2 regions of the Paenibacillus sp. USHLN196 genome follow, and region 2 is predicted to be linked to the other one. Evidence: riboswitches for the same ligand, from Rfam matches in the RefSeq annotation. Region 2 holds a riboswitch; the other holds the start of a gene.
The links. Region 2 has a riboswitch for glycine ahead of gcvT (glycine cleavage system aminomethyltransferase GcvT). Riboswitches for the same ligand answer to the same signal wherever they lie in the genome.
Positions count from the first base shown of each region.

Region 1: it holds a riboswitch for glycine, as region 2 does, so the genes downstream of both, sdaAB (L-serine ammonia-lyase, iron-sulfur-dependent subunit beta) here and gcvT (glycine cleavage system aminomethyltransferase GcvT) in region 2, are expected to answer to the same signal.

Region 1 covers NZ_JBBCYH010000009.1:140,263-143,681, reverse strand. The annotation lists gene sdaAA (L-serine ammonia-lyase, iron-sulfur-dependent, subunit alpha) at 1-648, opposite strand, end outside; gene sdaAB (L-serine ammonia-lyase, iron-sulfur-dependent subunit beta) at 638-1,327, opposite strand; glycine riboswitch at 1,440-1,574, opposite strand; glycine riboswitch at 1,579-1,703, opposite strand; gene WFI24_RS21570 (phosphotransferase enzyme family protein) at 2,067-3,128, opposite strand; gene pstB (phosphate ABC transporter ATP-binding protein PstB) at 3,361-3,419, opposite strand, start outside.
Region 2 covers NZ_JBBCYH010000015.1:83,019-86,437, forward strand. The annotation lists gene gcvH (glycine cleavage system protein GcvH) at 3-395, opposite strand; glycine riboswitch at 740-862, shown strand; glycine riboswitch at 866-967, shown strand; gene gcvT (glycine cleavage system aminomethyltransferase GcvT) at 1,183-2,319, shown strand; gene gcvPA (aminomethyl-transferring glycine dehydrogenase subunit GcvPA) at 2,316-3,419, shown strand, end outside.

The sequences.
Region 1 (3,419 bases), on a different contig from region 2:
GAGACCTGCGACTGGATCGCAGATAAGGCCAAGTGTATTTTTTAACGCCAAGCCAACGGCATGAACGACCTGCTCCGGTGTACCTCCACGCAGTTCAACCATGGCACCCGCAGCCATACCAATCGCAGAACCGACTTCCGCCTGACAGCCACCCTCGGCACCAGAGATAAATGAATTGTTCGCAATAACATAACCGATTGCCCCAGCACAGAACAACCCGTTGACCAAGTGTTCGTCCGTCCAGCCAAACCGCTCCTGTGAACTGATAAACACACCAGGAATAATGCCGCAGGAACCGGCTGTTGGTGTTGCCACGATGCGGCCCATGGAAGCATTCACTTCGGATACACACAGGGCATACGCCATCGCAAGTGCAGAAGCATCACCAGAGCAAGTCTCACCTTTGCGAATGTACTCGGCCATTTTCTTACCGTCTCCACCCGTTAACCCACTGCGTGATGTGGTATCTTCCGTTAACCCCTTCTGTACCGCTTCCTTCATCACTTGATAATAGTCTGACATCTGCTGCACAACGTCCGCTTCAGGCGTATTCGTTTCTTGGACCTGCTCCTCAATCATCAGCTGAGCAATGGTTTTGGATTCCGCTGTACAGATCGTATTCAGTTCGTGCAGATGTTTAAACCGCATCCGAATCAACTCCTCTCTTCAAATCAATGACACGAATGTCCAGTACATGGTCGAGCGAACGCAGACGCTTCAACATATCCGGATTAGGCACGCCGTCCATCTCCATTGCCGTCAGCGCTTCACCATCCCGAGCTTTCCGATCCACCTGCATATAACCGATGTTAACTCCCGATGAACTGATCGTAGACGTCACTGACGCAAGTACACCTGCTTTGTCAGCATGCCGCAGAACGAGTGTAGGGAATTCACCACTGATCTGGACACGAAAATCATTCATCGCATGTACCGATACGCTGCCGCCACCAATGGAAGCCCCGATCAAGGAGCAGGCACGTTCTCCATGCCATAACTCAATTTTGACCGTGTTCGGATGAGGAGCAGGCAGGCCGCTTGTATAAAACTCAACCTCCATGCCCGCTTCTTCTGCGTATTGCTCGGCATCCGGGATACGCGGATCGTCTGTGACATAGTCCAGCAGACCGCCGATCAGTGCCAGATCCGTGCCGTGGCCCTGATACGTATCTGCAAATGAACCGTACAGCGTCAGTCGTGCCCGATCCGGCGTACAACCGAGCCACTGACGAGCAATTCTCCCTAACCTTGCTGCTCCAGCTGTATGTGAACTTGAAGGCCCCGTCATCGACGGGCCAATAATTGAAAACACATCTTTAAATCGCACCTTATAACCCTCCAATTGTATTCGTCATTTGCATCCAGATTCCATGCCACAATGTTCCTTTTTTACTGAATGATGACATCAAAAAAGGACAGAAGAAGGCCCCAGGCCCTCTCTCTGTCCTCGATACCTGAGAGTTTCATGATCAGCAGTGTCCAAGGACAAGGTGAATGCCTGCGATTACAGGCAAGGTCACCGGGCTAACTGATCATATACCCCTTGGGTGGCGCAGTTCGCGCACTCTCCAGAGTTGCGTCCAACGATGGTACATTTACCTGAGAGATTAACCACTGCGCCGGGTGCGCAGCAGCTTGCTCCTTCGGTGCCTGAACTCTAGCCATTTTACTCGGCCAACCCAGGTCTCTCCCGCTCGTTATCATCCGCTGTATGGAACCATTTCTGAACTGATGTCAGAACAGTAATGGAAGTCGTTATTTTCTTCTTCATTAAGATTAATCGACCGGAAGATCAGTGTCAACAAACTTAACGATTTCTTTGGGTATATTTCCCTAATTTCCTGTTGCATCGATGTAAAACAGAATGATTTGTCAGCTTTTATCACATACATACGATAAGAGAGCCTTATATAAAGCATATTTTTGTGTTCCTACAAATAACCCAACTATGTGCTTACTACTATCTATGTTGTTATCCACCAAACAGTTCGGGTGTTCTGGCAACCCTTATCTTTGAAGTACAGTTCTTCGATTTCCCAGCTGAATCCTTATATCAGGATTACACCTCATAACTCGTAGAAGATGCTCTCGTTCTGTACATAGGGTCTACAATACTTGCTGCACAGCTTCGGCATGCGGTCTTTCATCCATTCGTGTCTCGATTCATTTGCCATCTGAAAGGCATAATAACCCAGTGTAAAAATCAACATGAATCCTTCCATTAACCGCATATCCCGATCCGTTAGCGGTGCACTCTGTTTCGTGTAACCAGATAGAAACTGTTCACGCTCTTCCCGATTGAACATAAGTGCTGCCCCTCCAGCATCGAAAAGATAATAACCATAACCGTATAGACAAAAATCAATCATAGATATGCCCTCATCCGTTATCAGCAGATTATTGCGGGTAATATCCCCATGAATGACTCCCCATGTCTTTGTATCGTACGGATATGTTTCTAACTGCTCATTAATGTTCTCGAACGTTTCTCGAAGCAGATCAAAGTCTTCCGTTGTAAAAATCCCCAGTCTGACGCCTTCCTCCAGCTGTCCTAGCATGACCAAGTTCTCTTGAATGTTGCCATATGCCGGCCGTACCTTCGTTTGATCTAGCTGACTCATCTCTCTTCCTGTCCGCTGATGATCGTTGCTATCCACTATTCCTCTGCTTTCAACCGTTCCCTCAATGGCTTCGGGTTTCTCCTGTACGCGTCCATATTGATGAAGCGTCTGCAGTTGTGCCCCAAGATCATAGATCTGCTCTGTTGTCAGGCGCTCTCCCTGCTGGATGTCCCTGCCCTCAATCCACTCCAGTACCGTACAACAGGTCTCTTTCCCTTCCTCACTTCTCCATACCGTGACCCATTCACCTGATACATTGCGTACCGGATGTTGCACGCGTAATGCTGTCGTTGCGTTTAAATCATGAAGCAGATTCATCTCTGCCTCCAGTGCAGGAAGCGTATGTTGAATCCCAGACATACTTGCATATGCAGCTTGATGGATACGCAGCAGATACTTCTGCCCGCTCGCTTCATCCACGACATGGTACGTCAGATTCTCGTTGTGACGAATATAAGAAACGACAGGTTTTTCAATCGTGTAGTTCTGTATGATATCAGCTGCCATGTGGTCGTAAGACATCTTATCCGTAGTGATTATCAACATCTCCTTCGAAGTTATGTAAACGTTCTCTTCATACTGAATATCGTAGCATAATGTCTAACTCGCATACAGAAAATCCCACTAAAATTATAAATTAAAAAGCACAACCCCTGAACAACTGTCCAGGCATTGTGCTTTCTATTATCTCTATTTATTTCTTTATCTCTATTACTCTATGTTACACTCCATGATCCAATTAACCGAAACGTCCCATAATGTATTCTTGCGTTAGGCGATTGTCCGGGTTCGTGAAAA
Region 2 (3,419 bases):
AACTATTCTTCCGTATGTTTGCGATACGCATCTGCATTCATCAATGTGGACAATGCTGCAGACAGATCTCCCTCAACACGAATCTCGATCATCCAGCCTTCCTCGTAAGGAGAGCTGTTTACCAGTTCAGGTGAGTTCTGCAACGAATCATTCACCGCAATGATTGAACCAGTGACTGGAGAAAACAAGTCCGACACCGTTTTGACCGATTCGATCGTTCCAATGCTATCTTCGGCTTTTACATTGGATTCAAGGTCAGGCAATTCCACAAACACAATGTCACCCAGCTGATGCTGCGCGAACTCGGTAATGCCAATACGTACAGTATCCTCCCCTACGGTTTGCACCCATTCGTGCTCTTCACTGTACAGGAAATCACTTTTCAATTCGCTCATCGATATCCGCCTCGCTTTTCATTAATGAGTGCATGCGTTCTTTGACCTTAACCTTTTTCCCAGAACATAGCGTATGATATTTTTGAATCAAATGTCAAGATACCTCACAATTTATTTGCTGAAAACCTCTAAATCCTGTAACCGGATTACACTCTTTTTTTCATATACTGGTGAATATTAGAATAGTAAGCGTAGTCTTTTTGGATACACGAACAATAATAGTGAATATAAATTAAACATTCGGTTTTTAATCATTATCTATGATATCGTTCTTGACATCAGTAGTGGATTCACGTTTTAATGAGAGGAGTAAATGTGTTTATTGGACTATGTTATACCCGCGGATGAATGTAAAGGGAGAGATTACCCGTGACACCCGATTCGGGATGCACATGAGGTAACGCCGAAGGAGTAAACCACCGATAAGCGGGGGTGAATCTCTCAGGCAAAAGGACTTTTACGGGACGCAACTCTGGAGAGCATCTATTCGCCCTGTGCGGGCGTTATGATCACCCAAGGGGAAACCTGCTGCACAACCGCGGCGGGGTAACTCTCAGGTACAAGGGACAGAGCCTTAGAATACAGCGTGCTACTTGGCATGCCGATTCTTTGGCCTGTCCTTTTCCTTTTTCCCAAAAAACGAAAAACAGGATTCAGATCGGCGCTGTCATAGCTGCCTTACCATACTTATGTGATGAAATTATCTAGCTGAAAATTTAAAAATACCTGGTTCATTGATCCACGATTGTATATCCGGCCGGCTGACGGCCCATGACGAGGTGATTTGATGTCCGATTTGCTTAGAACACCACTCTTCCCACTGTATCAGCAATACGAAGGCGTACGGTGCATTGATTTTGGAGGCTGGGAACTTCCGGTACAATTTAGCGGAATCCAGAAAGAACATGAAGCCGTACGCGAGCGCGCTGGACTGTTCGATGTATCCCATATGGGCGAATTCACAGTACAGGGTGAGCAGGCTGAAGCATTTTTGCAACAAATGACAACTAATGATGTGACCACGCTGGTTCCCGGTCAAGCTCAGTACACCCTCATGTGTTATCCGGATGGCGGTGTGGTGGATGATCTGCTCGTGTATAAGCTGGAAGATCAGCACTATATGCTCGTGGTTAACGCCTCCAACATCGACAAGGATTGGGCATGGCTGCAAGAGCACCTGATCCCTGGCGTAAGCATGACCAACGATTCGGAGCAGACGGCGTTGCTCGCCCTGCAAGGTCCACTAGCTGTAGACATTATTGAAAAAGTTACAGATACGGATGTATCCACGATTGAACCGTTCCGTTTTGTACAGGATGCCGAAGTATGTGGAGTAACATTGCTGTTGTCCCGTACCGGTTATACCGGTGAAGATGGATTTGAACTATATGTATCTGCGGACCAAGCCGCTGCGGTCTGGAATGGACTAATGCAGGCCGGAGAAGGTCACGGACTGGTACCAGCAGGCCTCGGTGCTCGGGATACACTGCGCTTTGAAGCAAGGTTACCACTGTATGGACAGGAATTGTCGGCAACCATCTCTCCGCTTGAGGCTGGCGTTGGCATGTTTGTGAAGCTGAACGCTGGACCTTTTATCGGACACGAAGCCTTGTTACAGCAGAAAACTGACGGGCTCGCCCGCAAACTGGTCGGCATCGAAGTGCTGGAGCGTGGTATTCCTCGCCCCCACTATCCAATTTACGCCGAAGGCGTACAGATTGGTGAAGTGACAACCGGCACGCAATCACCTACATTGAAGCGTAATCTGGGGCTTGCCCTCATCGACAGCAAATACGCTGGGCTGGGAACCCCGCTTGAGATTGAGATCCGCGGCAAGAAACTAAAAGCCGAGGTTGTGAAGACCCCTTTTCATAAACGGACACGTACGTCGAAGACACCTACTCAAGGAGCTGATCAAGCATGAGCAAGCACCGTTACATTCCCATGACTGAGCATGATCAGAGCGCCATGCTCGCAACCATCGGTGTGGATACGCTGGAGGATCTGTTTCAGGACATTCCGCAGGAGATTCGTTATCAGGGCGAGCTGCCCGTATCCTCCAAACTTGATGAATATGCGCTGACACGTCATATGTCCAAACAGGCTGGCGCCAACGCCAATTTCGAAACACACGCCAGTTTCCTCGGCGCAGGTATATATGATCATCATGTTCCTTCCGTCATTAATCATGTCATTTCCCGTTCCGAGTTCTACACCGCCTACACACCTTATCAGCCTGAGATCAGCCAAGGTGAACTACAGGCCATTTTCGAATTTCAATCCTACATTTGTGAATTAACCGGTATGGCTGTGGCCAATGCCAGTATGTATGACGGTGCAACTGCCTTTGCCGAAGCAGGAAACCTGGCCGCAGCGGCAACTCGTCGCAAACAGCTCATCGTATCCCGTACCGTTCATCCGGAAGCCCGTCAGGTATTGCAGGCGTATGCGCACGGATTGAGTCTGGAGATTGTCGAGATTGGTTATAAGGATGGCGTCACTGATTGGGATGCCCTGCAAGCCGCCATATCGGACGATACCGCTGCTGTCATGATCCAGAGTCCGAACTTCTTCGGTGCTGTGGAAAATGTGAAGCAGGCTGCCGACCTCGTACATGCGCACAAGGGCCTGCTCGTCGTAAGTGCTAACCCGCTATCGCTGGGTCTGCTGGAAGCTCCAGGCAAGCTGGGTGCCGACATCGTAGTAGGCGATGCGCAGCCCCTCGGTATCGCCGCTTCACTCGGCGGCCCGACATGTGGATATTTCGCCGTATCCCAGCCTCATATGCGCCGAATTCCTGGCCGAATTGTAGGACAGACCACGGATCGCAACGGCAAGCGCGGTTTTGTACTGACATTGCAAGCACGTGAACAGCATATCCGCCGCGAAAAGGCGACATCCAACATCTGTTCCAACCAGGCTTTGCTTGCACTCAGCGCATCTGTCTATATGTCCATCATGGGGAAACAAGGAATGATCGATGTAGCGGATCTAAATCTGCAAAAGAGCCATTACACCCTGAAT